2 regions of the Mycolicibacterium arabiense genome follow, and region 1 is predicted to be linked to the other one. Evidence: predicted binding sites of a transcription regulator. Region 1 holds the regulator's gene; the other holds the start of a gene.
The links. Region 1 encodes LexA, which represses DNA repair genes until DNA is damaged. Its sites were predicted from a motif close to CGAACANNTGTTCG; they were not measured.

Region 1 (15,969 bases):
CGTTGTAGTCCATGACAGTTCCAGCCGAGCAGGAGGCCTTGAATGGTTGCCACCGCAAGCCGTATAGATTCCGATTTGGACAGCCAGAGCCCAGCCGCCGACTTGGTGCGCGTGTATCTGAACGGCATCGGCAAGACCGCCCTCCTGACGGCTGCCGACGAAGTCGAGTTGGCCAAGCGCATCGAGGCGGGTCTGTACGCGCAACACCTGCTGGCTACCAAGAAGCGGCTCGGCGACGCACGCAAGCGCGACCTGGCGGCAGTGGCCCGCGACGGTGAGGCCGCCCGCAGGCACCTACTGGAGGCCAACCTCCGACTGGTCGTCTCGCTGGCGAAGCGCTACACCGGTCGCGGCATGCCGCTGCTCGACCTGATCCAAGAGGGCAACCTCGGCCTGATCCGCGCGATGGAGAAGTTCGACTACGCCAAGGGTTTCAAGTTCTCGACGTACGCGACGTGGTGGATCCGCCAGGCGATCACGCGTGGCATGGCCGACCAGAGCCGCACCATCCGGCTTCCCGTCCACCTCGTCGAGCAGGTCAACAAGCTGGCGCGCATCAAGCGCGAGATGCACCAGAACCTCGGCCGTGAGGCCACCGACGAGGAACTGGCCGAGGAGTCGGGCATCCCGGCCGAGAAGATCGCCGATCTGCTCGAGCACAGCCGCGACCCGGTGAGCCTGGACATGCCGGTCGGCAGCGACGAGGAGGCACCGCTGGGTGACTTCATCGAGGACGCGGAGGCCATGTCGGCCGAGAACGCCGTGATCTCCGAGCTGCTGCACACCGACATCCGCCACGTGCTGGCCACTCTCGACGAGCGCGAGCAGCAGGTGATCCGGCTGCGCTTCGGGCTCGACGACGGACAGCCCCGCACACTGGACCAGATCGGCAAGCTGTTCGGGCTGTCCCGCGAGCGGGTCCGTCAGATCGAGCGCGAGGTCATGGCGAAGCTGCGCCACGGCGATCGCGCCGAGCGACTCCGCTCCTACGCCAGCTGACACCCAGCGCCGAGAGGCGCCGAAGCACACCACCGTTGATGCCCGCCGCGACCCCGCGGCGGGCATCACATTGTGACGCGAGCGCGATGGACCCCAGATCAACGTCCGTCACCGGTAGACTCGACCGCGACGGAGGGCGGCACCATGAACGATCTCATCGACACCACCGAGATGTATCTGCGGACCATCTACGACCTCGAAGAAGAGGGCGTGGTGCCTCTGCGCGCCCGCATCGCCGAACGCCTCGAGCAGAGCGGCCCGACCGTCAGCCAGACCGTGTCCCGCATGGAGCGCGACGGCCTGCTGCACGTGGCGGGCGACCGTCACCTGGAACTGACCGAGAAGGGCCGCGCGCTGGCCGTCTCCGTGATGCGCAAGCACCGGCTCGCCGAGCGGCTGCTGGTCGACGTCATCGGACTGCCCTGGGAGGAAGTCCACGCCGAGGCCTGTCGCTGGGAACACGTGATGAGCGAGGACGTCGAGCGCCGGCTGGTGCGCGTGCTGGACAACCCCACGACGTCGCCGTTCGGCAACCCGATCCCCGGCCTGTCGGATCTGGGCGTCACGCACCCCAACGCCGAGGACATGAACCTGGTGCGGCTCACCGAACTACCGGTGGGCTTCCCGATCGCCGTGCGCGTCCGTCAGCTGACCGAGCACGTGCAAGGCGACATCGGGCTGATCAGCAGGCTCAAGGATGCCGGCGTCGTGCCGAATGCCCGTGTGACGGTTCAGGTCGGCGAACACGGCAGCGTCATGATCGTCATCCCCGGCCACGAGCAGGTCGAACTCCCCCACGACATGGCCCACGCGGTCAAGGTCGAGAAGGTCTAACCGGCCCGTCGGTCGAAGGGCTGACGCGGCGGCAGCGACACGCCGATCCGCGCTGCCACGCGGAACCCGCTGAGCCCGAGTTCGCGGATCTGTTCCGGGCGCATCCCCCGCTGCAGTGCCTCGTCGAGCATCCGGGCCATCTCGTGCGTCGGATCGCAGTCGATCGCCGCATCCAGCGAGATGCCCGCCAGCGGGCCGTCGCCACGGGCGTAGGCCGAGAACGCCAACAGCACCAGTGCGTCGGCGCGCCACGGGCTCGGCAGGCTGCGCGCCAACGTCGACCACAGCGACTCCCCCTGTGCGGCCTTCGATCCCACCGCCAGCGCGTAGAGCACGTCGCGCACGTGTGGATTGCGCAGCGCACACGCCAGGCGTGCGGCATCGGCGTCCGACGGCCGCTCGCCCCGCGCCGCCGCCGACGCGGCGACCATCGCCGCTTCGACGTCCGCCCGCGTGGCCGCGTCGTCGCGTGGCCGTTTGGCGCGTGCCGCCATCGCCTCGACGATCGCGGCCTCGAGCGCCGCGGTGTGGTCCGCGTCGGAGATGGCGATCACGTCCTGCAGTTCGGAGCGGCGCTGGTAGAGCCGGCGGCCGTCCAGCACGGCCGCCGCGGCCACCGGCGAGGACGACGGATCCTCCACGGACCCACCGCGGCCGCACCCGTCGGCGCAATGCCACCGCGCACCGGCGGCGATCCGCTCGACGACGTGGACGTCGCGCAACTCGATGCCCTGGCCGTCCAGGGCGTCGGTGAGTACCTCGGCGAGGAATCGGTGGTCGTCGTTGCACATGCGGCAGCCCGCACCCAGCTCGTCCACGATGACCGCTATGGCCGCCTCGGGCGCTCCCCTCGCAGCCACCTCGGCCAGGTGTGCCAAGTGGTCGTCGAGGGCCGTGTCGAGGTCCACGCGCATCACGCAGCCCAGCTCGCCGCGGTCGAGGGTGACCAGGACGAGCGATTGTTCGGGGACGAAGCCCAGCACGGCGGGTAGCGCGGCGATCAGCGCCCCAGGTCGATTCAGGTGGAAGTCGGAGTCGGGTGAGGTCGTCATGGACCAAGGTCACCGCACGGCACCGTCGAAACCCGTGCCGCGAACCCGCCGACGGGTGCCCGCTGTGGACGAACCCGCGACTGGGGATGGATCTGCCGGGTCGCCGCCTACGGCGACGAACCCGAGCCGTCCGTGGAACCGGTTCCCGCCGAATCCGTGCCGCCGGTGGTGGAGCCGTCCGTGGTGGAGCCACCGGTCGTGCCGCCGTCGGTGGTCGACCCCGTGGTCGTCGAACCGTCGGTGGCCGTGCCGGTGGGCGCAGTCCCCGTCGGCGCGGTGACCTCGTTCGTCGCGGTCGGATCGGCCGTCGGTTCGGTCGACGCGCTGGGCTCCGCGACCGTCGACCCCTCGACGGGAACGTCCGCAGGTGCGCTCGGCGCCGTCGGTGCGACCGATGCCGCCGTCGACGACGGTGCGGTGCTGCTGGGCGCACTGGTGGTCGCGTCCGCGGTCGCCGTCGAGGTGGGGAACGTTCCCGGCTGATCCGCCTCCACGATGGCCTTGATCCTGGTCTCGTAGGCATCGAGCTGGGCTTCGATCTCCTCCGGCGGCACCTCGCCCGCTTCGATGGCCTCGCCGTAGGCGGCGATCTCCGTCCACAGGGCGTCGAGTTCGGCCATCGCCTCCTCCGACAGCGGCTCGTCGAGCGTGACGAACAACTGCCGGGCCAGCGCGTAGGTCAGACAGTTCACGCAGTCGTAGTTCAGCGCGCCGGCGAGGTTCTGCGGCGCTACTACGTTGTCGCCCGCCTCGTCCTCGTCGATGACGAAGACGACCTGGAACGCGACGGCCACGGCCGAACACGACGAACACGACGCGTAGGCCTGGGCTTCGTTGACGTTCGTGACATCGGTCTCGTCGGTGGTCCACACCATGGCGAACGCGGCCTCGTACTCCGTGGTGCCGTCGGTGGTGTTGACCGCCAGCGCCTGCGTGTCACCCGGGCCGGGGGCCAGTGGCTTGTCGACCGGGAAGACCCAGCCCTGGTCTGCGCCGGGGGTCGCCGCGGTGGCGGCGTATCCACCGCCGCCGCCGCCGGGCGCCGCGGGCGCCTTCGGTACGAGGATGACGGCGAGTTCGGGTGCCCGCTTGACCGGGCGCGGGGTATTTGTGTCCCAAACCGCCTGCAGGACACCCTGCTTGCCCTTGAAGAGGGTGGGAGCCGACACCGCGCGGGGTGCGACGTCCCCGGTGACCGGTTCGGCGATCCGATCGCTGTCCAACGCGTAGACGATGTCGCCGATCGTGCCCCGCTCGTCCGGGCTGATCGGCCGGTAGTTGTCCTCCCGCGGCAGCCAGGCGTAGCCCACCGCGCCGACGACGGCGACGCCCAATGCTGCGACCAGGATTCGCCTCACCGGCTTGCCCTCGGTACTCGTCCACGCCGCGGAACTCGACTGCCGGACGAACCGGATCAGCATGTAGAGCACACCGGCGACGGGGATGACGATGGCCACCATCGCCAGCACCCGTGCGGTGGCCTGGACCATGTCGCCCTCGGCCCACGCCGTACCGAGCACGTCCTGCTGTCTGCCCAGGCTCGCCCACGCGGTGCCGATCAGACGTGGAAGCGCGATGACGGCCGCGGCGAGCGCGCTGAGGAGGAGCGGGATCACCACGATCACCCAGCAGGTGACCAGAATCCGGGCCCAGGGCTTGAGCAGGCGGGCACCGGGGTCACCCCACCGCCACGGCAGCGCGCCGAGGAGTGTCGGCTTGATGCGCGAGTACAGGTCGGGCACGCCCGTGAGGTCGGCGAGCACGTGGTAGCCGTCGAAACGCACCATGGGCGCCAGTTGGCGCAGCATCTGCAGGATCTGAGTCGCGACGACGAGCAGCAGGGCGTCGTAGCGCAGCCACCACCACAGTGCGGTGATGCCAACGGCGACTATCGCGTTGAAGTAGAGCCCGCCGAGGTCGGTGCGCACCCGACCGGCCCGGCCGAGGCGATAGGAGTCGGTGACGTCGGTGTAGAACGCCGGCCACACCAGGTAGAGGCCGACGCCCATGACCCCGGGCGTGGAGCCGCCGTACCGCGCTGCCGCGGCGTGCCCGAACTCGTGGAAGCCCGCGGACGCGATGGTGACGGCGAAGACCAGGATCAGCAGCCCCGGACGCTCGAAGGCGTCATAGGCCGCCGACGCCAGGCCCTTCTCGAGGAAGACCCACCAGCACACGACGGCGAACGCAGCCAGCATCGGTACGACAACCCGTGGCCGGAACAGGACGCGGAACGGGTCGGTGAGGCGGCGGGTGCGGTCCGGATCGGTCACCGCGTAGCGAAAGCGCAGTCCTAGCAACGGATTGCGCTTCTTCAGTACGGGCTGTCCGCCGTCTGCCCGCACCAGCAGACCCAGCGGCCGCAGCTGCTTGTCGACCAGGTGGTCGACGTTGTCGGCACTGACCGTTCGGCCGGTCGACTCCGACACCGCAGCGGCGATGTCGGCGGAGCTGTGGTGCCCGTCGCTCTCCCGAAGGATGGCGTAGAGCAGCGGCGTGAGTTGGACCGTCTGCCCGTCCGCTCGACGAGCTAGAGACGGCGGAACCCGGTAACCGGATCCCGCCATCTCTCCGATCAGCTCGACCCCGTCGGCGCGCCTCGGACCGGCGTCGACCGATTCCGATCCATGCGTGGACACCGTCATTTCAGTTCTCCCGGTGCGGTCGCAGCTCGTCGGTCAGCCGTCAGGCGCCCGAGTCCCCCGAGCTGCTGCTCGAGCCGGCATCGCCGGTGCTGCCCGCCGAGCTGCCGGAGTCACCCGCCGTGCTGCCCGTGCTGCCGGTCGAGTCGCCCTGCGAGATGGTCGAGTCCTGGTTGGCCGTCGCGTTGGCCTCACCGGTGATGCTCTGGTTGATGATCGCGTCCTGCTGCGCATCGGCGATGGCATCGGAGTCGATCGAGCCGATGTTGGCCGCCACACCGGCGTTGATGGGCGCGGCGACGTTGGCGTTCGCGGCGACCGCACCACTGATCGGGGCCGCCAGGTCGGTGTCGAGGTCGACGTTCACGTTGACGTTGAGCAGGTTGCCGTCGAGGAGCCCGCCGGTGCTGGTGTCGATGGCGGGTTCGGTCACCACGCCGCCCGGGTCGGTCGTTCCGTCGGTGCCGTCGGTGCTCGGATCGGTGACCGTGCCGGTCTCGTCGTCGTCGGTGTCCATGCCCCCCTGTCCGATGTCGCTGACCTGGTTGGACGTGGCGAAGGCGTCGGCGGCGAGCGTCTGGTCCAGCATGACGCCCTGGTCCACGGTCGCTTGCGCCCCGGAGCCTTCGGACAAGACGTTCGCGCTGGCGGCCGCATCGATCGGCGCGGCGACGTTCAGATTGGCCGCGGCGGCCAGATCGATGGGCGAGGCCGCGTCGATCGCGACGTCGACGTCGGCGTTCAGGTCGAGGATGGAGACGACTTCCTTGTCCGGCAACGCGATCGCGCTCTCGGCGAGGAGTTCTTCGGTGGTCAGTCCGTCGGTGCTCATGTCACGTTCCAATCCGCTCGGGTCCCGACGGCCGCCGGGGCGCTCGTTTGCTGTGTGGCCGGGGTACCCAACGAAATTGACGATCCAACCCACTTTTCGCAGAAAGATCCCGACCTCTCTCGGAAATCAATCCTTCGTTATGTTTGCTAACGGTTTCCGACACTCCGATGCCCTAGCCGGCCGGCTCCCTGGCGGTGGTGATGTTCACGCGTTGTTGACGTCCACGGCATCTTCCCGGGACCCGGGCCGCGTAGGACTACTCCCATGGGTTCCACGCAGGAGTACGACCTCGTCGTCATCGGGTCCGGCCCGGGCGGACAGAAGGCCGCCATCGCCGCGGCCAAGCTCGGCAAGTCGGTCGCCATCATCGAACGCGGCCGCATGCTCGGCGGGGTCTGCGTCAACACCGGCACCATCCCGTCGAAGACCCTGCGCGAGGCCGTCGTCTATCTGACCGGGATGAGCCAGCGTGAGCTGTACGGGGCGAGCTACCGGGTCAAGGAGAAGATCACCCCCGCCGACCTGCTGGCCCGCACCCAGCACGTGATCGGCAAGGAGATCGACGTCGTCCGATCGCAGCTGATGCGCAACCGCATCGACCTCTACGAGGGTCACGCCCGCTTCATCGACGAGCACTCCCTGGTGGTGGAGGATCCGTCCCGCGCGGAGCGAATCACCTTGGCGGGCCGCAACATCGTGATCGCCACCGGCACAAGGCCGCTCCGGCCGGCGGGCGTCGACTTCGACACCGAACGCGTCCTCGACAGCGACGGGATCCTGGACCTCGAGACCATCCCGTCGTCGATGGTCGTCGTCGGCGCCGGCGTGATCGGCATCGAGTACGCGTCGATGTTCGCCGCGCTCGGCACCAAGGTGACCGTGGTCGAGAAGCGCGCCACGATGCTCGACTTCTGCGACCCGGAGATCGTCGAAGCGCTGCGGTTCCACCTGCGCGACCTCGCGGTCACGTTCCGGTTCGGCGAGGAAGTCACCGCGGTCGACGTCGGCACGGGCGGCACCGTCACCACGCTGGCGAGCGGCAAGCAGATCCCGGCTGACACCGTGATGTACTCCGCTGGGCGACAGGGTCAGACCGACCACCTCGACCTCCCCGCGGCGGGGCTCGAGGCCGACGCACGCGGCCGGATCTTCGTCGACGACGACTACCAGACGAAGGTCGACCACATCTACGCCGTCGGCGACGTCATTGGGTTCCCCGCGCTGGCCGCCACGTCGATGGACCAGGGCAGGCTGGCGGCGTACCACGCGTTCGGCGAGCCCTGCAAGGGCATGACCGAACTGCAACCCATCGGCATCTACTCGATCCCCGAGGTGTCCTACGTCGGCGCCACGGAGGTCGACCTCACCAAGGAGTCGGTGCCCTACGAGGTGGGCGTGTCCCGCTACCGCGAGCTTGCCCGCGGGCAGATCGCAGGTGACTCCTACGGCATGCTCAAGCTGCTGGTCTCCACCGATGACCTCCGCCTGCTCGGCGTCCACATCTTCGGTACCAACGCCACCGAGATGGTGCACATCGGCCAGGCGGTCATGGGCTGCGGCGGCACAGTCGAGTACCTGGTCGACGCGGTGTTCAACTACCCCACGTTCTCCGAGGCCTACAAGGTCGCCGCGCTCGACGTGATGAACAAGCTGCGCGCGCTCAGCCAGTTCCGCCGCTAGCAGTCGTCACCGAACGCGTCCGGCGCCCTGTCGGCCTCGCCTCCGGCCTCTGCACGGGCGAGCAACCGGGCAACGGCGTCGTCGAACGGCGGTGAGTAGGAGACGTCGTCGTGGCAGCCCCCGCCGTCCAATCCCCCGGTGATGCCCGCGACGGTCCGACCCGACACCCACGGCGACCCGCTGGTCCCGTCGACCAGGCCGGCGCACCGCAGCGACGGGAAGGTCTCGTCGTGGGCGGCGATCGTCGTACGGCAGCCGATCGGTCCGCCGCCGACGCCCATCGGGTAGCCGGTGACCGCGACGTCGGCGCCCACCGCGGGTGCCCGGCCTAATGTGTAGCCACCGCCGGCGGCGTCCCGGACGGACCCGCCGCCATCCCGGCTCACGCGCCCAATCGCGAAGTCCGCCAACGGATTCTGATCTGCCAGCCACCGCGGATCCAGGAAGACCTCGTCGACGTGCCAGGCGTCGTTGGGCTGGACGTCGCCAGTGAAGCCCGGGACGAAGTACGCGTCGACACCGTCGGCGACGCAGTGTGCGGCGGTCAGGATCAGGTCGCCTGCCGCCGAGTCCAGCACCGAGCCCGAGCACGTGTGCAGCGTCTCACCGCCGAGGAACAGCGCACCCACCCGCCGGTCCGGCGCGACCGGTGCCGCGCTGATCGCATCGGACGCCTGCGTCGTGGGCTGCGAGGGTCGCGGAGCCGCGTCCTGGCGGGAGCAGCCGACCGCGACCATCGCGAGCGCGACGCACACGAGCGACCGGATCCACACCCCCCGATAGTGCCCGACCGGCGTCGGCCCGGCAGTGCTCCGGAATGCCTCCCGGTTCGACGACGTTGCCAACGGGTACCGGGGCTGACGTGGCGCCGATGCCCGAGTGCGGGACACTGGGGTGAACAGGCGCGGGTCAGACGATCGGCCCATGGGCGTGGTGAGGAGGCGAAGCACGATGACGGACGATCCGAACAGTCCAGAGCAGCAGTATCAGCCAGACCAGAGCGGGATGTACGAACTCGAGTTCCCGGCACCCCAGCTGTCGGCGGCAGACGGCCGCGGGCCGGTGATGATCCACGCGCTGGAGGGGTTCTCCGATGCCGGGCACGCGATCAAGCTTGCCGCCGAGCACCTGAAGAACGCGCTCGACACCGAACTCGTCGCGTCGTTCGCGATTGACGATCTGCTCGACTACCGGTCGCGCCGTCCGCTGATGACGTTCAAGACCGACCACTTCACGCATTACGAGACGCCGGAACTGAACTTGTACGCGCTGCACGACAGCGTCGGAACGCCGTTCCTGCTGTTGGCTGGCCTCGAGCCGGACCTCAAGTGGGAGCGGTTCGTCACCGCCGTGCGACTGCTGTCGGAACGGCTCGGCGTCCGCCGGGTGATCGGCCTGGGCACGATCCCGATGGCGGTGCCGCACACCCGTCCGGTGACCATGACGGCGCATGCCGCCGACAAGGAGTTGATCGCCGGCCACGAGCCCTGGGTCGGCGAGGTTCAGGTGCCTGGCAGCGTGTCGAATCTGCTCGAGTTCCGGATGGCGCAGCACGGCCACGAGGCCATGGGCTTCACGGTGCACGTGCCGCACTACCTGGCTCAGACCGACTACCCGCCCGCCGCGGAGGCGCTGCTGGCCGAGGTCGCGCGGGCCGCTGCGCTGCAGATCCCGCTGGCCGCGCTCGGTGAGGCCGCCGCCGAGGTGCACACCAAGATCAACGAGCAGGTCGAGTCCAGCACCGAGGTCGCTCAAGTGGTGACCGCGTTGGAGCGCCAGTACGATGCGTTCGTCGCAGCTCAGGAGAACCGTTCGCTGCTCGCCCGGGACGAAGACCTACCGAGCGGCGATGAACTGGGCGCCGAATTCGAGAAGTTCCTGGCCGAGCAGGCCGGTGACGATCCCTCGGAGGGTGACGGCGGCACCGCAACGCCCTGACAGGAGTTGGCATGACCGACCGCACGCCTCATCTACGACCGGTGCGCGAGGTCACCCCGACGCTGCACTACCGGACCATCCACGGTTATCGCCGTGCGTTCCGCGTGGCAGGATCCGGTCCCGCGATCCTGCTGATCCACGGCATCGGCGACAACTCGACGACGTGGAGCACGGTGCAGTCCGCTCTCGCGCAGCGGTTCACGGTGATCGCCCCCGATCTCCTCGGCCACGGCAAGTCCGACAAGCCGCGGGCCGACTATTCGGTCGCGGCGTATGCCAACGGGATGCGCGACCTGCTCAGCGTTCTCGACGTCGAACGGGTGACCGTGATCGGGCACTCGCTGGGCGGTGGGGTCGCGATGCAGTTCGCCTATCAGTTCCCCCAGCTGGTCGACCGCCTGATCCTGGTCGGCGCGGGCGGCGTCACCAAGGACGTCAACGTGGCGTTGCGCATCGCGGCGATGCCGATGGGTACCGAAGCGCTCGCCCTGTTGCGACTCCCCCTGGTGTTGCCTGCGCTGCAGGCGGTGGGCCGTGTGGGCGGCGCGCTGCTCGGCAAGACCGCCGCGGGCCGCGACATCCCCGACATGCTCCGCATCCTCGCCGACCTGCCCGAGCCGACCGCGTCGTCGGCGTTCGCCCGCACGCTGCGCGCCGTAGTGGACTGGCGCGGCCAGGTGGTGACGATGCTGGACCGCTGTTACCTCACCGAATCCGTTCCCGTGCAACTTATTTGGGGATCGCACGATTCGGTGATCCCCGTCGGCCACGCCCGCATGGCCCACTCGGCGATGCCGGGTTCCCGCCTCGAGGTGTTCGACGGTTCCGGTCACTTCCCCTTCCACGACGACCCCGACCGGTTCGTGGAGGTCGTCGAGAAGTTCATCGACTCCACCGAACCTGCCGTGTACGACCAGGATCTGCTGCGCAACCTGCTGCGCGCCGGCATCAGCGAGCAGACCATCACCGGGTCGGTGGGCACCCGTGTCGCGGTGCTTGACGCGATGGGCGCCGACGAACGCAGCGCCACCTGAGGCGCTTCGAAACGTCGTAGCATCGAGAGCATGGCGATCGACGTGACCGTGCTGCGTGTGTTCACCGACTCCGACGGGAACTACGGCAATCCTCTGGGCGTGGTGGACGCCTCGGCGGCGGAGCCGTCGGACCGACAGGCCATCGCGACCGAACTCGGCTACAGCGAGACGATATTCATCGACCTCCCTGCCGCGGGCGAGGCAACAGCGCGGGCGCACATCTTCACGCCCACAACGGAACTGCCGTTCGCGGGCCATCCCACGGTCGGCGCGGCGTGGTGGCTGAAGCGCCAGGGCACCCCGGTACGCACCCTGCAGGTGCCGGCGGGCATCGTCGGGGTGTCCTACGACGACGGACCGGACGGCGAGTTCGCGGTCGTGCGGGCCCGGTCGGACTGGGCGCCGGACTTCTCGATCTACGATCTTGCGTCGGTGGACGAGGTGCTCGCCGCCGACCCCGAGGACTACACCGATGACGTGAAGCACTACCTGTGGGCCTGGGTCGACCGAGAGGCGGGAACCATCCGGTCGAGGATGTTCGCCAGCGTCCTCGGCATTCCGGAGGACGAGGCGACGGGGGCGGCGGCGGTGCGCATCACCGACCACCTGAGCCGCGATCTGCTGATCACCCAGGGCGAGGGTTCGCAGATCCGCACCTGGTGGGATCCCGAGGGTTGGGTCAAGGTGGCCGGCCGGGTGGTCGACGACGGCGTCAGGCAGATCGACTAGCGGCGAGCGGAGCGGGTCAGCTCGGCGAGGCGACCTGTCGGTGGGCCCGCAGCGCCTCGATCTCGCGTTCGAAGTCCTCGGCGGAGGAGAACGATCGGTAGACGGAGGCGAAGCGCAGGTAGGCGACTTCGTCGAGGTCGCGCAGCGGCCCCAGGATCGCGAGGCCGACCTCGTTGCTGGGCACTTCGGGCGATCCGGTGGAACGCACGGCGTCCTCCACCTTCTGCGCAAGGACGTTCAGCGCGTCGTCGTCGACGTCGCGGCCCTGGCATGCGCGCCGCACGCCCTTGATGACCTTCTCGCGGCTGAACGGCTCGGTGACGCCGCTGCGCTTGACCACTGCCAGCACCGCCGTCTCGACCGTGGTGAACCTCTTGCCACACTCGGGGCACGACCGGCGCCTGCGGATCGCCTGGCCCTCGTCGGCCTCGCGAGAGTCGACGACCCGCGAGTCGGGATGACGACAGAACGGACAGTGCACAACCGCTCCTTCGCCGCGTATGTCGAGTCCGGGCGCCCCGGCCACATACGAGCGTACCGATTGACGGCAGCGGAAATCACGGCGCATGGCGCGGATCAGGCGACGGGCGCGATCAGCGTCTGTCCGGCGTCGACGCCGGCGGAGGAGAGTTCGTTCAGTTCGCGGATCTGGTCGACGACCGCGGCGACGGGCGCGTCGGGTGCGACGCGCTGGGCGAGCTGTTGCAGCGACTCCCCCGTCTGCACCTGGACGACTGCCAGCTGACCCGGCGCGGGCGTCTCAGCAGGCGCGCCGAACTGCGCGACCAACCCGAGCCACACCGTGATCGCAGCAGCCACCAACGCCAACAGCACCGTGGTGGCGGGCGTGATCGGCTTGCGGCGGTTGGACGCCCGCGACATCAGCACGCCGGTGCCGCGGTACCGCAGCGGCTCGTTGGCCGGCCTGCGGCGCTGCGGACCGCGCCGCACGTCGGGGCGCGGCCGCACGGGGCGGGCAACGATTTCGGTGGGGTACTCCCGCGTGATGATGGTCATCTCTGGCGCCTTTCGTCCTGTCGTGCAGTGCCGGTCGTTCGCTACTGTGTTCGAACCATAATCGCTCAGGTGTTCGATGACTAGAACATGTGATCGAACTGTTGCAAACGATATCGGTGGGCACCGACAGGTCGGATCGGGTCGATCCCCGGTCGCTGCGCTCCAGTCCTGCGCCGCGAACCCTAGCGCGACACGCTCGAACACATGTTTGAAAAACGCTCCGGTCCGGACTAGATTTGGCGCCATGAGTGACAGCAGCGACACGCAAGACGGCAGCGAGGCACGTCGCCCAACGGGTGTGGACGCCGCCTTGACCGAGCGACAGCGCACCATCCTCGACATGATTCGAAACTCAGTGACCACCCGCGGTTATCCCCCGAGCATCCGCGAGATCGGCGACGCGGTCGGCCTGACGTCGACGTCGTCGGTCGCGCACCAGTTGCGCACGCTGGAGCGCAAGGGCTACCTGCGCCGCGACCCGAACCGTCCGCGTGCCGTCGACGTGCGCGGCTCCGACGACAACGTCACTCCGATCGTCGCCACCGACGTCGCGGGTTCGGACTCACTGCCCGAGCCCACCTACGTGCCGGTGCTGGGTCGGATCGCCGCGGGCGGACCCATCCTCGCCGAGCAGGCGGTCGAGGACGTCTTCCCACTGCCGCGCGAGCTGGTCGGCGAGGGCTCGCTGTTCCTGCTCAAGGTCGTCGGCGAATCGATGGTCGACGCCGCGATCTGCGACGGGGACTGGGTGGTCGTCCGTCAGCAGAACGTCGCCGACAACGGCGACATCGTCGCGGCCATGATCGACGGCGAGGCGACGGTGAAGACCTTTAAGCGCACCCGCGGTCAGGTGTGGCTGATGCCGCACAACCCGGCGTTCGATCCGATCCCGGGCAACGACGCCCAGGTGCTCGGCAAGGTCGTCACGGTCATCCGCAAGATCTGACGACTCTGACGGTCAGCCTCGAGTGAATCCGTTGGTGAGCGCGAATTCTTCACTGGCGAACCAGATCTCGGCGCGCACCCGGTCGTACTCCCCGCTGCCCGGCAGCCAGTAGAGGCCGGTCTTGGTGTCGGCCTTGATCGGGTAGCCGTCGGGAGCGTCGAACGGGCTGTCGAGGGCCAGTCGCATCGACGTCTGCGCAGGCGCGGACTCCTCCATCGAGATCGCGGCGTGCCGGCCACTGGGCGGTCCGCTGGCCGGTTCCGTTGCGAGCGCCGTCGTCTCGGGATCGTCGAACGACGAGTGCCGGTACTCCGAAGCCGACGCGAAGGGATCGATGCCCGTGAGCGCCGACGTCCGCTCGCTCCCCGCGCCGTCAGCCAACACGTCGTCGGACGTGTCGTTCGGAATGACCTCGTCCGGTGTCTCGTCCTCCAGAGTCCTGTCGTCCGGAGTCGTGCCATCCGGTGACGAGGTGCCCGGGGCTGCGGCCGCCGCCGCGCCATCGCCGACGTCGTCGCCCGTGCCGTCGGACCGGGCCACGTCCTCGGCAGTGATCACGCGCGTGGGGGCCGTGTCGATGGCGTCCTGGTCCTCGGCGAAGTTGGCCGGGAACGCGCCGCTCCCCGGCACGCTCCCGGGCCCCGAGGGCTGGTCGTCGTCGACCGTCATCGCCCAGGCGCTCAACGGAACGTTCGGCGGCTGGCCGACGGCTGGCCGGTCGTCGGCGGCGGGCATCGGACCGGACTCGAAGTCCCCGTCGTCGTCGAAGTCGTCGTATTCGTCGAAGTGGTTCAACGGCTCGCGGTCGTCGGTGCGGCGCCGCACCACGGCCGCCACGATCGCGGCGATGAGCAACAGGACGGGGATGACGGCCAGTGCCCACCAGTACTTCTGGTACCAGGGTTGTGCGCCCTCGGCGTCGGAGTCAGCGGCCTGTGGCGCCTGCGGTGCGCCCTGGCCCGGCACCTCGAGACCGGCCAGGCCCGCCGCCAGGTTCGTCGGTTCGGTGGTGAACTCGCCGGTGGACCGGTTCCAGGAGATCGCGCCGTTGGCGAACTTCTGGGTGACGACGTCGCCGTCCTCGGTCTGGTCGGCGGTGGGTGCGCCCAGTTCGCCGGTGGCGCCGCCGAGCTTCGCCCAGGCCGCGTTCATCGCACCGCGGACGATGACGGCACCGAAGTCGGGGGTCCAGAAGATGACCGGGCCGTCCTCCGCGGTGAAGGAGGCGACCCTGCTCGCCGGTGCCAGGCCGCCGTCGGCCTCGTTGGCCTTCGGGAAGCCCAGGTCGCTCTCGGGTCCGCCGACGCTCTCGTACTTGGCGAGCAGCTGGCCGGTGATGACGGTGGCTCCGGTCGCGGGGCTGTAGAAGATCTTGCCCCCGGCGAAGGTCTGCTGGAGACCGTCGTCGCCCACGGGCTCGGGCGGACCCTCGGCCGCGCCCAGCGGTCCGAGCGGTCCACCGGCGGCGCGTCGGGCGGCGTCGATCTCGGTGTTCGCGTTGCCCGGGATCTCGAGACCCTGGAGCTGCGCGGCCAGTTCGGGCGGGGTGGTGGTGAACGTCTTGGTGCTGCGGTCCCACGAGATCTGGCCGCCGGTGAAGGTCTGCGACACCACGTTCCCGCGGTAGACCTCGTCCTCGGTTGGGACGCCGAGGGTGCCCGCGGACCCGCCGAGCCGGTCCCACGCCGCGTTGATCGCCCCGCGTACCACGTGGGCGCCGGTGTCGGGCGTCCAGAAGATCACCGGATTGTCCGCCGCGCTGAACGTCGTGTTGCGGCTGTTGGGCGCGCGTCCCGCGCCTTCGTCGATGTTGGGGAAACCGAGGTCGCCGTCGCCGGGGCCGCCGAGCGACAGGTACTTCTCGAGGATTGCGCCCTGCATGATCCGCGCGCCGGTCTCGGGGGTGAAGTAGATCCTGCCGCTGGCGAAGTTCTGCCCGAAGCCCGAGCCGACGGCGTACACGCCGCCGTCCTTGGGGCCCAGTGCACCGGTCGGACCGCCGCCTGCCTCCCACGCCTGCGTCATCGCCACGTCGGCATCGCCCTCGGGTGACGCCGACGCGATCTGGATCCCCGGCGCGAACGCGATGACGGCAAGCGCCATCACGAGCGCGACGCCGGCTCGCCCCATGAGCCTGCCGAGCAGGGTGTGCAGCACAGTCATCCGTCCTCCCCGCGACCCGCTCGGGGGTTCCCTCGAAGTATCGCGTCCGTCAACTCTGCGTCAGACGACGTCCATCTTGAGGGATATCCAAGCGTCTGCGGGC
Region 2 (15,969 bases), 810 kb from region 1:
CCGTCGACGCGAACTCGGCGTAGCAGAGCGCCGCCAGCCCGCAGGTGATGGCGGCGATCACGAACGAGATCGAGATCGCCGGGCCGGTCAGATCGCCCGCCGTCGACGCGGTGATCGTGAAGATCCCGGCCCCGATGACGACCGACACCCCGAAGACCGTGAGGTCACGCCACGTGAGGTCCTTGCGTAGACGGGTATCCGGCTCGTCGGTGTCGGCAATGGACTGCTCGACCGACTTGATACGCCACCGATCCGTCATATTCGGAGCTCCTCCATGGTTCGTGTGACGGGGACCATACCCAGTACCGTCGCAGTCATGGGCAAACAGGCCATTGTGATCGGTGCCAGCCTCGCCGGACTCTGCGCGGCTCGGGTGCTGTCGGACACCTACGACCGGGTGACCATCTACGAACGCGACGAACTTCCCGACGGCCCTGCCAACCGGACCGCGGTGCCGCAGGGCCGCCACGTCCACCTGCTGATGGCACGCGGGGCCGCCGAGTTCGAGGACCTGTTCCCGGGTTTGCTCGACGACATGGTCGCCGCCGGCGTGCCGATGCTGGAGAACCGGCCCGACTGCATCCACTTCGGCGCCGCAGGCCACGTCCTTGGCACGAAGACGACGCTGAAGCGCGAGTTCACCGCATACGTGCCGAGCCGGCCGCACCTGGAGTGGCAGATCCGCAAGCGCGCGTTGGCGATCCCGAACGTCGTGCTGGTCAAGACCAGCGTCGCCGAACCCCGGTACGACCCGGCGCGGGAACGCGTGACCGGTGTCCTGCTGCAAGCCGGCGACGAGTCCAGCGCGGTACCCGCCGACCTGGTGGTCGACGCGACGGGCCGCGGAACCCGGTTGCCGGTCTGGTTGGAGCAGTGGGGATTCGGCCGACCGACCGAGGACACCGTCGACGTCGGCATCGACTACGCGACGCACCAGGTGCACATCCCCGAAGGCGTCATCAAGGAGAAGGTCGTGGTGGCCGGCGCGTCGCACGATCATCCCGTCGGCCTCGGCATGCTCCTCTACGAGGACGGTAACTGGAGCGTGACGACGTTCGGGACCGGCAAGGTCCCGCCGCCGCAGAACCTGGCCGAGATCTACGAACTCGCCGACACCCTGCTGCCGCCGCACATCAGCGCGGCGCTGCGCAGCGGCGAGCCCATCGGCGAGATGGCCTTCCACAAGTACCCGACCAGCCGGTGGCGACGCTACGACAAGATGGACCGCTTCCCGGCGGGCATCATCCCGTTCGGCGACGCCGTGGTGAGCTTCAACCCGACGTACGGCCAAGGCATGACGATGACGTCGATCCAGGCCCGCAACTTGCGTGCGGTGCTGGAGGCCGGCGAGCAGGACCTAGCGGCGCGGCTGTTCCGGGCGACGAAGAAGACGACGTGGCCGGTGTGGACGATGAACGCCGTCGGCGACCTGGCGTTGCACAACGCCACCGCCGAGCACGTGCCGTGGTGGTACATCAGGGTGGGCAAGCTGTTCGACCAGTTCCTCGGTGCGGCGGAGACGGAGGCCGATCTGGCCGAGTGGTTCCTGCGTCGGTTCAGCCTGCTGGACAGCCTCTACATGGTCCCGGATGCCCGCACGCTAGGCCGCACGATCCGGCACAACATGGGTGCGTTGATCGCCGAGAAGCGCCGGTCCTTGCGGTCGGCGCCGCAGCGCGACCGGGTGTCGGCGCCCTAGATCCCGACGGTCGCGCGGAACAGCTTGCTCGGCCGCTCGGCGACCAGTCGGATGGGGCCGTCGTCGGCGGGGACCCACGCCGACGCGCCGCGCTCGAGGGTCAGGGTGTTCGACTTCGCATGCACGGCAACCGATCCCTCTGTGCACAGCAACACCTGCGGCCCATCGTGGCGGGCAGGCGCATCGACTTCGTGGCCCAGGTACTCACCGTCGAGTGACAGCACCGACACCGCGAATTCCGGTGCGGGAGTCTCGTAGACCAGTTCCAGCCCGTCGCCGACGACCCGAGGCTCGATGACGACCTCCGCGTTCGGCGTGAAGTCGAGCACGCGCAGCAGTTCGGGGACGTCGACGTGCTTGGGCGTCAGCCCACCGCGAAGGACGTTGTCGGAGTTGGCCATCACCTCGAAGCCCATGCCGTGCAGATACGCGTGCAGGTTGCCCGCGGGCAGGAAGATGCCCTGGCCCTCGCTGAGGCTGATGCGGTTGAGCAGCATCGCGGCGAGCACACCGGCGTCACCGGGGTAGCGCTCGCCGAGTTCGAGCAGTGTCTTCGCCTCGGCGGCGAACGCCGTCTGCCCCGAGCGGATGTAGTTCACCGCGCCGTCGAGGACGGTCGGCACCAGCACGTCGAGCTGCGGTTGCGGCGCAGTGATCCAGGTGGTGAACAGCGCGCGCAGCCCGTCGGCGTCGGACTGGCCCGACAGCAGGCCGATGTACGGGTCGAGTGCGGGAACGTTCAACGCCTGCATGAGTTCGACGCTGCCCGCCGCAGGCCGGAACCCCGCCAGCGCCTCGAACGGTCCGAGCGCCACGATCAACTCGGGTTTGTGGCTGCGGTCGCGGTAGTTGCGGGCCGGCCCGTTGATCGGGATCCCGAGCCGGTCCTCCCTGGCGTAGCCCTCGGCGGCCTGCGCGGCGCTCGGGTGGGCCTGCAGCGACAGCGGCTCGTCGGCGGCGAGCACCTTGGCGAGGAACGGCAGCGCGTCGCCGAAGCGGTTGCGCGTCGCCGCGCCCAGCTGCCCTTCGGCGTCGCGCGAGATCACCTCGAGCAGTGAGGTCTCGCCGTCGTCGGACATCAGCCGGGCGGGGTCACCGGGGTGCGCGCCCAGCCACAGTTCGGCCTCGGGATGCGGTGTGGGACTGGGCCTTCCGGTGAACTCCGCGATCGCCGTGCGCGAACCCCAGGCGTAGGTCCGCAGTGCGCCCTTGAGTAGGTTCATGCGACTAACCCCGAACCAATCGCAGGTAGACGGCCGCCATCTCGAGCCGTACCGCCAACATCGCCAGCTGCTGCTCGAGCCGACCACTCGGCGGAGGCGCCGCGGTGTCCCCCACGTCGCCTGCGCTGGTGGTGGTGACGTCGTCGTATCCGCTGAGCCGCGACAGCGTGGTCGGCCGGTCCTGATCGGCGGTCAGCACGATGGCGCGGACGCGCGTCGGCAGCGGACCGTCGAGTTCCTCGTCGTGGAAGATCGATGTCTCGAAGTCGGCGGTCTGGCGGTTGAGCCCACCGCGCAGGGACACCAGCACGTCGGCCAACCCGACCGACGCGACCGGTCTAAGACCCACGCGCAGCAGCACGGCGCTCACGTGCCGGGCCAGCGCGAGCATCGGCGCGCCCTCGCCTGCCACGACGACGGTCGCGTCCGCCATCCGGTCGGCGAGCGCCTTGGCCGGGTTGGTGAAGACGTCCCGGCCCGCGCTGTTGCGCAGTGCCTCGGCGTCGAGTTCGTCGGCCAGGGCAGCCACGTCGACCTGCATGCCGGGGTCCACGGCGTGCAGGACGAGCAGGCCCGCCGCGAGGTACCGGGCGAGGCTGAAGTCGTCGGGCACGGGCAGACGCGGGCCGAGGAGCACCGCACGGCCCGCGGCGGCATCGCGCAGCGGCCCCTCCTCCGGCGCGACCACCAACACCCGTGCGCCGCGACGCACGCCCGTGGCGACAGCGGTCACCAGCGCGGGATCGGCTGCGTCGTCTCCCGCCACGACGAGGACGTCGAGGGCACCCACCCACGGGGGCACCTCGGACGCGGTGACGATCGGCGCGACCGTGGACGCGCCGAGAGCGGCGACCAGCAGCGCGCCCGCCGCGGCGGCGGTACCGCTGCCCGCCACCCAGATCACGGTGCGCGGTGGATGATCCGACCGCATCGGCTCGAACACGCCTTCGTCGAAAGCCGCTGCAGTGGAACGCATCTGAGCCCCCGCCATCGATGCGGCACGGAGCAGTCCGTCGCGGTCGGCGTCGAGCAGACCGTCGACGTCGTCGAGGTCGATGGTTGCGGCGCCGGCGCGCGGTTCAGCGCTCATGGGACGGGCTCGCCGCTTCCCGAGGTGGCGAGTATCCGGGTACCGACGTGGTCGACGATGTCGTCGACCTCGGCGGCCGTGCGGGCCTCCACGTTGAGCCGCAACAGGGGTTCGGTGTTGGAGGTGCGCAGATTGAACCAGCGCCCGTCGCCGAGGTCGACGGTGACACCGTCGAGGTGGTCGATCGAGTGGATGTGCCCCTCGTACGACTTGAGCACCGCGTCGACGCACGCGGCCGCGTCGGACACCGTGTAGTTGATCTCGCCGGACGCCTCGTAGCGCTGGTAGTCGGCCATGATCGCCGACAGCGGCCGCTCCTGCTCGCCGAGCGCGGCCAGGACGTGCAGCGCCGCGAGCATGCCGGAGTCAGCGCCCCAGAAGTCGCGGAAGTAGTAGTGCGCCGAGTGCTCACCGCCGAAGATGGCGCCGGTCTCGGCCATCAGCCCCTTGATGTAGGAGTGGCCGACGCGCGAGCGGACGGCGGTGCCGCCGCGTTCGACGATCAGCTCCGGCACCGCGCGCGAGGTGATCAGGTTGTGGATGACCGTGGCACCGATCTCGCGGCCGAGTTCGCGACCAGCCACCAGGGCGGTGACCGCAGACGGTGACACGGGCATGCCGCGTTCGTCGACGACGAAGCAGCGGTCGGCGTCGCCGTCGAACGCCAGGCCGATGTCGGCGCCGGTGTCGAGTACGTGCTTCTGCAGATCGACGAGGTTGGCCGGGTCCAGCGGGTTGGCCTCGTGGTTGGGGAAGGTGCCGTCGAGTTCGAAGTACAGCGGCAGCAGCGTGATGCCGCTGATCGCGCCGAGCACGGCGGGCGACGTGTGTCCACCCATGCCGTTGCCCGCGTCGACGGCGACGCGCAGCGGCCTGCTGGCGCGCAGGTCGACCAGGGACCGCAGGAAGTCGCCGTACTCGGCGAGGACGTCGCGATCCTCGATGGAACCGGGCGCACCGGCGCCCTCGGGCACCCCGCCGATGACCTCGTCGCTGATGGTCGTCAGGCCGGTGTCCTTGCCGACCGGCTTGGCGCCGGCGCGACACAGCTTGATGCCGTTGTAGGCAGCGGGATTGTGGCTCGCGGTGAACATCGCGCCGGGGCAGTCGAGCAGGCCGGAGGCGAAGTAGAGCTGGTCGGTCGAGGCGAGGCCGATCCGGACGACGTCCAGCCCCTGGGCCACCACCCCGTCGGCGAAGGCCGCGGCCAGCGACGGGGAACTCTCCCGCATGTCGTAGCCGATGACGACCTGGGTGGCTCCGGGGGTCTGCTCGTCGCGCACCAGGCGGGCGAAGGCGCCGCCGACGTCGCGGACGAAGTCCTCGTCGATTTGCTCGCCGACCAGCCCACGTACGTCGTACGCCTTGATCACTCGCTGGACGGCGGCAGCGGGCCGAGACATAGAACTCCTAGATCCCATCAACGGTCACCGCATCCCCTCGCAGAATGCTCGTGACTCCAGCCTATCGGCTCGCGATTTCTCACGTCGCCGCTCACACCGGTCCGTCAGCCATCCGTTCGCTCAGTCCGAGGGATCGGGCAGGACCCGCAGATGTCCCCGTCGGCGGCCGTTGGGCTCCACGCGACGGGCGGCGGGCGCCATCAGCGCTCCGCCGTGGGCTCCCGTGGTCGGATCGGAGAAGCCGGCGACCACACCACTCGACGGAACGCCGCCGTCGCGGGCCTCGCGGACGGCGTCGGCCAGGGCGACGAGGTCGTCGTCGTCGGTGTGCGACGGCAATGGCCCGGCGTGGCGGACCAGCTCCCATCCACGCGGCGCCGTGATGCGCCCGGCGTGCAGGACGCACAGATCCCAGGAATGCGGTTCCGACACGGTGGCCAAGGGTCCTACGACCGCAGTCGAGTCCTTGTAGACGAAGGTCAGCGTCGCCACGGCGTAGTGCGGGCACCCAGGCCGGCAGCAGCGACGAGGAACGTTCACGGAGCAGAGGCTATCGCGCGGCACCGTCACCCGGTGCCGGACACGCGCGTCGGACGACCGCCGATCCCGAACCGTTACGATCGACCGATGCCCGCACAGCGTCGAAGGGGCTCGCGCCGAGGACGGGGAATGCGAGGACCACTGCTGCCCAACACCGTCCCGGGTTGGCGCAGCAGGGCGGAGCGCTTCGACATGGCGGTGCTCGAGGCCTATGAGCCGATCGAGCGACAGTGGCAGGAAAGGGTGTCGGCCCTCGACGTCGCGGTGGACGAGATTCCGCGGATAGCCCCGAAGGACCCGGAGAGCGTGCAGTGGCCGCCCGAGGTGATCGCCGACGGTCCGATTGCGCTGGCCCGGCTGATCCCGGCGGGAGTAGATGTTCGGGGCAATTCGACACGAGCCCGAATCGTGTTGTTCCGCAAGCCGATCGAGCGTCGGGTCAAGGACGCCGACGAACTCGCCGATCTCTTGCACGAGATCTTGGTGGCCCAGGTGGCCACCTTCTTGGGCGTTGAGCCCAACGTCATCGACCCGACGATCGACGACGACTGAGCGCGGTCGCTCAGGTAGGTCGCGCGAAGGGGCCCTAGACGATGCCGCGCTTGAGGCGACGGCGTTCCCGCTCGGACAGCCCACCCCAGATGCCGAACCGCTCATCGTTGGCGAGGGCGTACTCGAGGCACCGGTCGCGGACCTCGCAGCCCTGGCAGATGCGCTTGGCCTCGCGGGTCGAGCCACCCTTCTCGGGGAAGAACGCCTCGGGGTCGGTCTGAGCGCACAGGCCGCGCTCCTGCCACTGATCGTCGTCCTCGTCGTCCGACTCCATGTCGAACCGCTCGTGCAACGGCACCAAGCTCAGCTGGGGCCGCGCCGGCGCGGCGAACTGGGCCGGCCCCGTGTTGGTGTGCGGCACGTCGCCTACTGAGCCGAGCATCCGCCCATCGAACTGCACGACGCCGTCGAAATCGACACGCTCATAAGACATATTCCGCCTCCTCACTTGTCTCGTAGATCGCTCACTGGAGCCCCACCCCTGCAAGTGGCGCCAACTCAATTCGAACAAGTGATCGAATCTCGGTCTGCGACACCGGAACCGGAGGGCCAACCGCGAAATGACACTGATGTGATTAGACACGGGTTAGCTGCACCGGTCAAGCGGTAGGGCGGGATTTCATATCATCCCGTGATCAAAACGCGGCGCGTCGGACATCCGGCGTGTCGGTCACACCCACCCGCGGGCGACACCATCGCACGCCAAAGCCTAGTGTCGATCGGTGTGAAGGTGACGGTTCTGGTCGGCGGAGTGGGTGGTGCCCGCTTCCTCCTCGGAGTGCAGCGGTTGCTGGGGCTGGGTCAGTTCAGCGCTACGCCCCCGGCTCCTTTGCCAGGCGAGCACGAACTGACCGCGGTGGTGAACGTCGGCGACGACGCGTGGATGCACGGCGTGCGCATCTGCCCCGACCTGGACACCTGTATGTACACCTTAGGTGGAGGTATAGATCCCGAGCGCGGCTGGGGACACCGGGACGAAACCTGGCACGCCAAGGAGGAACTCGCGGCCTACGGCGTGCAGCCCGACTGGTTCGGCCTCGGCGACCGGGACCTCGCCACCCACCTCGTGCGCAGCCAGATGCTCCGGGCCGGCTACCCCCTGTCCCAGGTGACCGAGGCACTGTGCGACCGGTGGCAGCCGGGGGCCCGGTTGTTGCCGGCGAGTGACGACCGCAGCGAAACGCACGTCGTCGTAACGGATCCCGAACCAGGCGACGGGGGCAACGCGCAGGACGGGGATGGCAGCCGGCGCGCGATCCACTTCCAGGAGTGGTGGGTCCGCTACCGCGCCAAGATCCCCACCCACGGCTTCGCGTTCGTCGGTGCCGAGAAGGCCACCGCGGGTCCCGGGGTCACCGAGGCGATCTCTCAGGCCGACGTCGTGCTCGTCGCGCCGTCGAACCCCGTCGTCAGCATCGGCGCCATCCTCGCGGTGCCCGGCGTGCGGGCCGCTCTACGTTCGACACCCGCCCCCGTGATCGGCTACTCCCCCATCGTCGCCGGACGGGCACTGCGCGGCATGGCCGACGAATGCCTGTCGGTGATCGGCGTGAAGACCTCCTCCGAGGCGGTCGGTGCGCACTACGGCGCGCGCAGCGGCGTCGGCATCCTGGACGGCTGGTTGATCGACGAAGGCGACGAGGCGACGGTCGAAGGTCTCGAGGTCCGTTCCGTACCCTTGTTGATGTCCGACCCACCGACCACCGCCGAGATGGTGCGCAGCGGACTTCAGTTGGCGGGCCTGGCGTGAGCGTCGACCACGGCTCGGCGGGGACCGTCGAAATCCTGCCCGTGTCCGCCCTGCCCGAGTTCCGCCCCGGTGACGACGTCGCCGCCGCCATCGCCGGTGCGGCGCCATGGCTACGCGACGACGACGTCGTCGTGGTCACCAGCAAGGTGCTCTCGAAGAGCGAGGGGCGCATCGTCGCCGCCCCGACGGACCCGGACGAACGAGATGCCCTGCGTCGTCGCCTGATCGACGACGAAGCCGTCCGCGTGCTCGCCCGCAAGGGCCGGACTCTCATCACCGAGAACGCCATCGGGCTCGTCCAGGCCGCCGCCGGCGTCGACGGTTCGAACGTCGACTCCGCCGAACTCGCCCTGCTGCCCGTCGATCCCGACGGCAGCGCCGCGGCGCTGCGCGACCGACTCCGGGAACTGCTCGGCGTCACGGTGGCCGTCGTCGTGACCGACACCATGGGCCGCGCCTGGCGGAACGGGCAGACCGACGTGGCGATCGGGGCTGCGGGCCTCGCCGTGCTGCACGGCTATGCCGGCGCCCAGGACGGCCACGGCAACGAACTGATCGTCACCGAGGTGGCGGTGGCCGACGAAGTCGCCGCCGCCGCAGATCTGGTAAAGGGGAAGCTGACCGCCATCCCCGTCGCCGTGGTGCGTGGCCTGTCCCCACGCGACGACGGCTCGAACGGACACTCGCTGGTTCGCGCGGGCGAGGAAGACCTGTTCTGGCTCGGCACCGCCGAGGCGATCGAACTCGGCCGCACCCAGGCCCAGTTGCTCCGCAGGTCGATTCGCCAGTTCGCCCCTGACCCGGTCGATCCGGCCGTGATCGAGGCAGCGGTGGGCGAGGCATTGACGGCACCCGCACCACACCACACCCGCCCCGTGCGGTTCGTGTGGGTGCGCGACCGGGGCCGCCGCACCCGCCTGCTCGACGCCATGCAGGACAGGTGGCGCGCCGATTTGCTCGGTGACGGCAGGCCCGCCGACGCCGTCGAGCGCCGCGTCGCGCGCGGTCGAATCCTGTACGACGCGCCCGAATTGATCATCCCGTTCATGGTCCCCGACGGCGCTCACGAGTATCCCGACGCCGAGCGGACCGCCGCGGAACACACCATGTTCACCGTCGCGGTCGGCGCCGCCGTGCAGGCGCTGCTGGTCGCGCTCGCAGTCCGTGACGTGGGCAGCTGCTGGATCGGGTCGACCATCTTCGCCGCCGACCTCGTGCGCAGCCAGCTCGAGCTGCCCGCCGACTGGGAACCGTTGGGCGCCATCGCGATCGGCCACGCCGCAGAGGGCTCCGTGCCCGACGGCCCGCGCCCGCCGGTGCCGACCACCGACCTGCTCGTCGAACTGTGAGCCCGCACGCCTCCGTCGTCGAGACCCTGAGCACCTGGCGCCCAATCGATCCGGCGCAGGACTCGGTACGCAACGCGGTGCTGGCGTTCGTGCTGGCCCGTCCGGATGCGTGCTCGCGATCCTGCGAGCCGGGCCACGTCACCGCGTCGACGCTGTTGCTCGACCACGCCGGCAGGCATGCGCTGTTGACGCTGCACCCACGGATAGGCCGTTGGGTTCAGCTCGGCGGCCACTGCGAGGACACCGATCTGGACATCGCGTCGGCCGCGCTGCGGGAGGCCACCGAGGAATCGGGCATCGAGGGCGTGGTGGTCGACCCCGTCCCCGCGGCCATCCACGTGCACGCACTGACGTGTTCGCTGGGCGTCGCCACCCGTCACCTCGACGTCCAGTTCGTGGCGCACGCCCCGGCGGGGTCGGAGATCACCCGCAGCGACGAATCGCTCGACCTGAGATGGTGGCCGCTCGACGGCCTGCCCGACGACGCCGACTTCGGCCTGCGTCAGCTGGCCGCGGCCGCCGCGGCTCGCGGTCAGACGTCGGTGGAGTAGCGAATGCCGCCGTCGGGGATCGTGATCCCCGGCCACACCCTGGCGCCGCGCAGCAGTTCGCAGCGAGCGCCGATGTTCGCGCCGTCACCGATGACGCCGTCGCGGATCAGCGCCCGCGGGCCGATGCGAGCGCCGAACCCGATGATGGACCGCTCGATCACCGCGCCGGCCTCGATGCGCGCCCCGTCGAAGATGACGGCGCCGTCGAGCCGTGCGCCCGCGCCGATCTCGGCACCCCGGCCCACGACCGTGCCGCCGATCAGTAGCGCACCCGGTGCGACGGCCGCGCCCTCGTGCACCAGTTCCTCGCCGCGGTGGCCCTTGAGGGCGGGCGACGGCGCGATGCCGCGGACCAGATCGGCCGAGCCACGCACGAAGTCGTCGGGCGTGCCCATGTCACGCCAGTAGGTGGCGTCGACGTACCCGCACACCTTGAGGCCGTCGGACAGCAGCGCCGGGAACACCTCGCGTTCCACCGATACCGCGCGATCGGTGGGAATGCGGTCGATCACCTCGCGCTGGAACACGTAGCAGCCCGCGTTGATCTGATCGGTCGGCGGGTCCTGGGTCTTCTCCAGGAAGGCGGTGACGCCACCCTCGGAATCCGTTGGCACGCAACCGAAGGCACGCGGGTCACCGACGCGGACCAGGTGCAGGGTGACGTCGGCCTTGCGCTCGTGGTGGCTGGTCAGCAGTGCCTTGAGGTCGGCGCCGGACAGGACGTCGCCGTTGAACACCAGCGTCGTGCCGTAGCGCAGCTTGGGCGCCACATTCGCGATGCCGCCACCGGTTCCGCGCGCCTCCTCCTCGAACACGTACTCGATGTCGAGTCCCAGCGCCGAACCGTCGCCGAACTCCTTCTCGAACACGTCCGCCTTGTAGGAGGTTCCGAGCACGACGTGCTTGATGCCTGCGTCCGCGATGCGGCTGAGCAGGTGGGTCAGGAACGGCAGCCCCGCCGTCGGCAGCATCGGCTTGGGCGCCGACAGCGTCAGCGGCCGCAGTCGGGTGCCCTGTCCCCCGACGAGGATGACGGCGTCCGTCTGCGCTGGATCCACCGGAGTTCCCACGATCAGCCCCGTCCCTTCGCCAATGTTCGCCGAGAATTGCCCACGACCAGCCGCGCGCGTACCGCGAGGGCCGACCTGATGCTCCACCGAAGTGGAGCCTGCCACCAGCGAGGGTGCCGGTCGGCGAGGAAAGTGTAGGTGCTCACGTGATGGGCAGCCAAGTTGCGGGCCGGGTCGCGACCCGTGCTGTGCCCCTTGTCGTGCAAAACCTCCGCCGACGGCACGTAGACGTTGAGCCAACCGGCTTGGTGCAACCGATCACCCAGGTCGACGTCCTCCATGTACATGAAATACCGCTCGTCGAAGCCGTTCACCCCGTCGAAAGCCGACCGACGCAGCAAAAGGCACGAGCCGGACAGCCAGCCGACCGGGCGTTCGCTGGGCTCCAGCCGCTCCTGACGGTAGGCCGCCGTCCACGGGTTCGACTTCCAGAACGGTCCGACCACCGCGTGCATGCCGCCGCGCACCAGGCTCGGCTGATGACGCGCCGAGGGATAGACCGACCCGTCCGGATCGCGGATCAAGGGTCCGAGCGACCCGGCACGCGGCCAGCGCGCGGCGGCCTCGAGCAACTCGTCGATGCTGTTGGGACCCCACTGCACGTCGGGGTTGGCGACCACGAAGAACTCCGCGTCGCCCGAGTACGACGGGTCGTGCAGGTAGTGCTCGACGGCCCGGTTCACCGCGCCGCCGTAGCCGAGATTGGCTCCGGTGCGCAGCAATTGGACGTTCGGGTGCTGCTGCACGGCGGCCTCCGGCGCACCATCGGTGGATCCGTTGTCCGCCATCACGACCGTGACAGGACGCTCGGTGGCGTGCGACAGGGTCGCGAGGAATCGGTCGAGGTGGGTGCCCGGCGAGTACGTCACCGTCACGACCACCAACTCGTCGCTCACGCGACCACCTTCGCCTCGTCGCTCACGCGACCACTACCAACGCGTCACCCACGGCGTAGAGGGTAACCGGCCGACTGCCCTATGCCGCCGTCCGCGTTGGGCCCCCTTCAACGGGCGAAGACTCCGGCGGCGTACTTCGGCTGGTAGTCAGACGTCAGCAGCGCGCCGAAGTTCGACTCCCGGTCGCCCCGATTCCCGGTGTCGGTGTCGCGGATGCTGTAGATGAACGCCGGGCCGCTGTAGGGCAGGCCCGCGACCGCCGAGAGCACGTCGGTGATCTGCTTGGCCTGCTCCTGCTGGCTCACGCCGTCGCCGCCCTCACTCGTCGGCGCACCCAGCTCGGTGATCCAGATCCGCTTGCCACCGTCGCCGTTGGCCGCCATCACGTCGTGCACGGCGCCGACGTCGGACCACCCGTTCTCCGGGTTGGCCGCCAAGCCCGAGGGGAAGACGTACGGGTGTGCGGCCGCGGCGTCGAAGCTGCCCTTGGCGCCCGCGGCGTACATCTTCTCCATGAACGCAGGCGGTGATTCGTCACCGGGCAGTCGGCTCAGACCCGCCAACACGACGGTGCTGTTCGGCTGCACGGCCTTGATGGCCGGGTAGGCGGCCTTCACCAGCTCGGTGTAGCGCGGGGCGTTGTGCGGGGTGAAGCCGAAGAACAGCGGCAGGTTCGGCTCGTTCCAGAGCTGCCAGCTCGACACCCGGCTGCCGTACCGCTGCACGACGGCCGACGAGAAGTCGGCGTAGTCCGCCACGTTGTTCGGCGGGGCGGTGAAGTAGGACCCACCGGGGCGCGCCCAATCCGGTGAGAAGGCGATGACCCCGAGGACCTTCAGCCCGCGAGCGGTCGCGGCGTTGATCACCAGGTCGGTCTGTCCCCAGTCGTACTGACCCTTGGCGGTCTCGATCGTGGTCCACGGGATGAGGACGCGCAGCCAGCTGGCCGTGGTGTTGGCGACCGCGTCGAGTTCGCGGTTGACGTCGGCCGAGCCGAGCCACGTCATCTGCGCGCCGTCGCCGAAGCCGTAACCCGCGGCGGGCACCACAGGCGGCGCGGCGTGCGCCGTTGGTTGCGCGAACACCGCCACGAGCAGGGCGGCGAGGCCCACGGAAAGGCGTGTGAAGGCAGTCTTGGCCCATCGACTCATGCGACAAAGCTACCGGACGGGCTGTTCGCTGCCCGAATACGAGTCAGCCGACGTCGAGGGCGGCGATCAGGGCATCCCGCCAGGGCCGCAACGGCGTCAGCCCGGCATCGGTGGACCGCCGCTGACTCAGCGAGGAGTAGGGCGGACGGGGCGCGGGCCGGGGATGCCGATCGCTTCCGACGGGCCGCACCTTCTCCGGGTCCGCGCCGACGAGTTCGTAGACCGCCCGCGCCTGATCGAACCGGCTGGCCGGCCCGTCGTTGACGGCGTGCAGGACCGGGCCAGACACGCCGCCGTCGGCGACCTCGAGCAGTGCTCCCACCAGATCGCCGACGTAGGTGGGTGACCCGATCTGGTCGGCGACCACGTCGACGGTCGCACCTTCGGCGGCGTTGCGGCGCATCACCGCCACGAAGTCGCTGCCGTCCGCGCCCTCGTAGATCCACGCGGTGCGGACCACGTGCGCGGAGGGCAGTTCGGCCAGCACGGCCCGCTCGCCCGCCAGCTTCGACCTGCCGTACACCGACAGCGGGTTCGTCTCGTCGTCCACGTCGTAGGGTCGGGGCTCGCCGCCACCGAAGTCGCCGTCGAACACGTAGTCGGTCGACACGTGGATCATCCGGGCACCGGCTTCCGCGCACGCCCGCGCGACGTTGCCCGCGCCCGTCGCGTTCACGGCGTGGGCCCGGTCGGCCTCTCGCTCGGCGTCGTCGACCTTGGTGAAGGCCGCGCAATTGATCACGACGTCGGACGCCCTGACGTGACGCGCGGGGGCAGCGGCGTCGGTGACGTCACACTGCGCGGACGTCAACGCGAGCACCTCGCGGCCGGCACGGCGCGCGTGAGCAGCGAGAACCGTTCCCAGGAGCCCGCCTGCGCCGGTGATCACCAATCGCTGCGACATGGTTGAAGAGTCTGGCACGCCGACTCGCGCTACCCGGTTCGAGGGCTTCTCGCCAGTAGCCTGGGCTGATGCCCGCTCACCTCGCCCGCAGCATCGCCGTGATCTCGGCGCTCGTGGTCGTCGTCGGCACCGGGCTGGCGTGGGGCAAGATCCGGTCGTTCGAAGAGGGCATCAACCACATCAGTGCCGAGGCACTCGGTGGTGGCGGCGAGGACGGCGCGATCGACGTGCTGCTCGTCGGCATGGACAGTCGCACCGACGCACACGGCAACCCGCTGTCGGCCGAGGAACTCGCGACCCTGCGCGCAGGCGACGACGTCGCGACCAACACCGACACGATCATCCTGGTGCGCATCCCGAACAACGGTAAGTCGGCGACGGCCATCTCGATCCCCCGTGACTCGTACGTGGCGGCACCCGGATTCGGCAAGACCAAGATCAACGGCGTCTTCGGAGCGGTGAAGCTCGAGGAGATGAAGCAGCTCGTCGAGATCGACGGCGAGGATCCGGCGACCGCAGAGCCCAAGGCGGTCGAGAAGGGCCGCGAGGCACTCATCCAGACCGTCGCCGATCTGACGGGCGTCACCGTCGACCACTACGCCGAGATCGGCCTGCTCGGCTTCTCGCTCATCACCGACGCACTCGGCGGCGTGGACGTGTGCCTGAAGGAGCCGGTGTACGAGGAACTCTCGGGTGCCGACTTCCCCGCCGGCTGGCAGAAGCTCGACGGACCGCAGGCGCTGAGCTTCGTCCGGCAGCGGCACAACCTGCCGCGCGGCGACCTCGACCGCGTGACCCGCCAACAGGCGGTCATGGCATCCCTTGCCCACCAGGTGATCTCGAGCAAGACCCTGTCGAGCCCCGCCACGTTGAACCGGCTGCAGGCCGCGGTCCAGCGGTCGGTCGTGCTGTCCGACGGCTGGGACATCATGGACTTCATCGAGCAGCTGCAGAACCTCGCCGCAGGAAACGTCGCCTTCGCCACCATTCCCGTTCTGCAGGAGGACGGGTGGAGCGACGACGGCATGCAGAGCGTGGTGCGCGTCGACCCCACCGCGGTCAACGACTGGGTCGAGGGCCTGCTGCAGGACCAGGACGAGGGCAAGACCGAGCAACTGGCCTACTCGCCGGACAAGACCATCGCCGACGTCGCCAACGACACCGACATCAACGGTCTCGCCGCGTCGGTCTCACAGGTGCTGTCGCAGAAGGGCTTCACCGAGGGCGCGGTCGGCAACAACGAGTCGGCTCACGTCGAGCGCAGCCAGGTTCAGGCGCTCAAGCCCGACGATCTCGGCGCGCAGGCGATCGCCAGGGAACTCGGCAACCTCCCCATCGTGGTCGAACCCTCGCTCCCCGCAGGCACGGTGCGGGTGGTGCTCGGCGCCGACTACACCGGTCCGGGTTCGGGCCTCGGCAACGAGGACCCGTCGACGATCGGGCTCGACACCGGCGACACGGTCGATCCGGCGGCAGTCGACACCGAAGGGGCACCGCTCATCTCACCGATCCTCACCGCCGGCTCGGACGACCCCGCCTGCGTCAATTGACCACCGTCAGCGCGGCGCTGCTCGACGACCGGTTGCGCGCCAGCCCCACCGCACCCGCCATCACCTACTACGACGACGCGACCGGCGAGCGCATCGAGCTGTCGGCGGTGACGCTGGCCAACTGGGCCGCCAAGACCGGCAACCTGCTGCGCGACGAACTCGGCATGGGCCCGGGCAGCCGGGTGGCCGTGTTGCTGCCCGCGCACTGGCAGACCGCAGGCGTCCTTCTCGGCATCTGGTA

Region 2: cofD (2-phospho-L-lactate transferase) is a predicted target of LexA. The motif match lies at 7,012-7,025, and genes of this name have one in related genera.

The regions. Positions count from the first base shown of each region.
Region 1 covers NZ_AP022593.1:1,249,866-1,265,834, forward strand. The annotation lists gene G6N61_RS07655 (sigma-70 family RNA polymerase sigma factor) at 43-999, shown strand; gene G6N61_RS07660 (iron-dependent transcriptional repressor DtxR) at 1,144-1,833, shown strand; gene G6N61_RS07665 (DUF4192 domain-containing protein) at 1,830-2,885, opposite strand; gene G6N61_RS07670 (zinc metalloprotease) at 2,993-5,530, opposite strand; gene G6N61_RS07675 (peptidoglycan-binding protein) at 5,571-6,359, opposite strand; gene sthA (Si-specific NAD(P)(+) transhydrogenase) at 6,624-8,039, shown strand; gene G6N61_RS07685 (trypsin-like serine peptidase) at 8,036-8,812, opposite strand; gene G6N61_RS07690 (proteasome assembly chaperone family protein) at 8,991-9,977, shown strand; gene G6N61_RS07695 (alpha/beta fold hydrolase) at 9,989-11,011, shown strand; gene G6N61_RS07700 (PhzF family protein) at 11,042-11,740, shown strand; gene nrdR (transcriptional regulator NrdR) at 11,757-12,221, opposite strand; gene G6N61_RS07710 (LysM peptidoglycan-binding domain-containing protein) at 12,317-12,757, opposite strand; gene lexA (transcriptional repressor LexA) at 13,002-13,703, shown strand; gene G6N61_RS07720 (LGFP repeat-containing protein) at 13,716-15,866, opposite strand.
Region 2 covers NZ_AP022593.1:2,057,279-2,073,247, forward strand. The annotation lists gene G6N61_RS11610 (APC family permease) at 1-259, opposite strand, end outside; gene G6N61_RS11615 (FAD-dependent oxidoreductase) at 317-1,699, shown strand; gene manA (mannose-6-phosphate isomerase, class I) at 1,696-2,922, opposite strand; gene G6N61_RS11625 (TobH protein) at 2,927-4,012, opposite strand; gene G6N61_RS11630 (phosphomannomutase/phosphoglucomutase) at 4,009-5,415, opposite strand; gene G6N61_RS11635 (DUF3499 domain-containing protein) at 5,536-5,955, opposite strand; gene G6N61_RS11640 (metallopeptidase family protein) at 6,085-6,507, shown strand; gene G6N61_RS11645 (WhiB family transcriptional regulator) at 6,542-6,781, opposite strand; gene cofD (2-phospho-L-lactate transferase) at 7,232-8,257, shown strand; gene G6N61_RS11655 (coenzyme F420-0:L-glutamate ligase) at 8,254-9,606, shown strand; gene G6N61_RS11660 (NUDIX hydrolase) at 9,603-10,157, shown strand; gene manB (mannose-1-phosphate guanylyltransferase ManB) at 10,139-11,215, opposite strand; gene G6N61_RS11670 (glycosyltransferase family 2 protein) at 11,230-12,123, opposite strand; gene G6N61_RS11675 (cellulase family glycosylhydrolase) at 12,231-13,274, opposite strand; gene rfbD (dTDP-4-dehydrorhamnose reductase) at 13,318-14,178, opposite strand; gene G6N61_RS11685 (LCP family protein) at 14,247-15,728, shown strand; gene G6N61_RS11690 (TIGR03089 family protein) at 15,725-15,969, shown strand, end outside.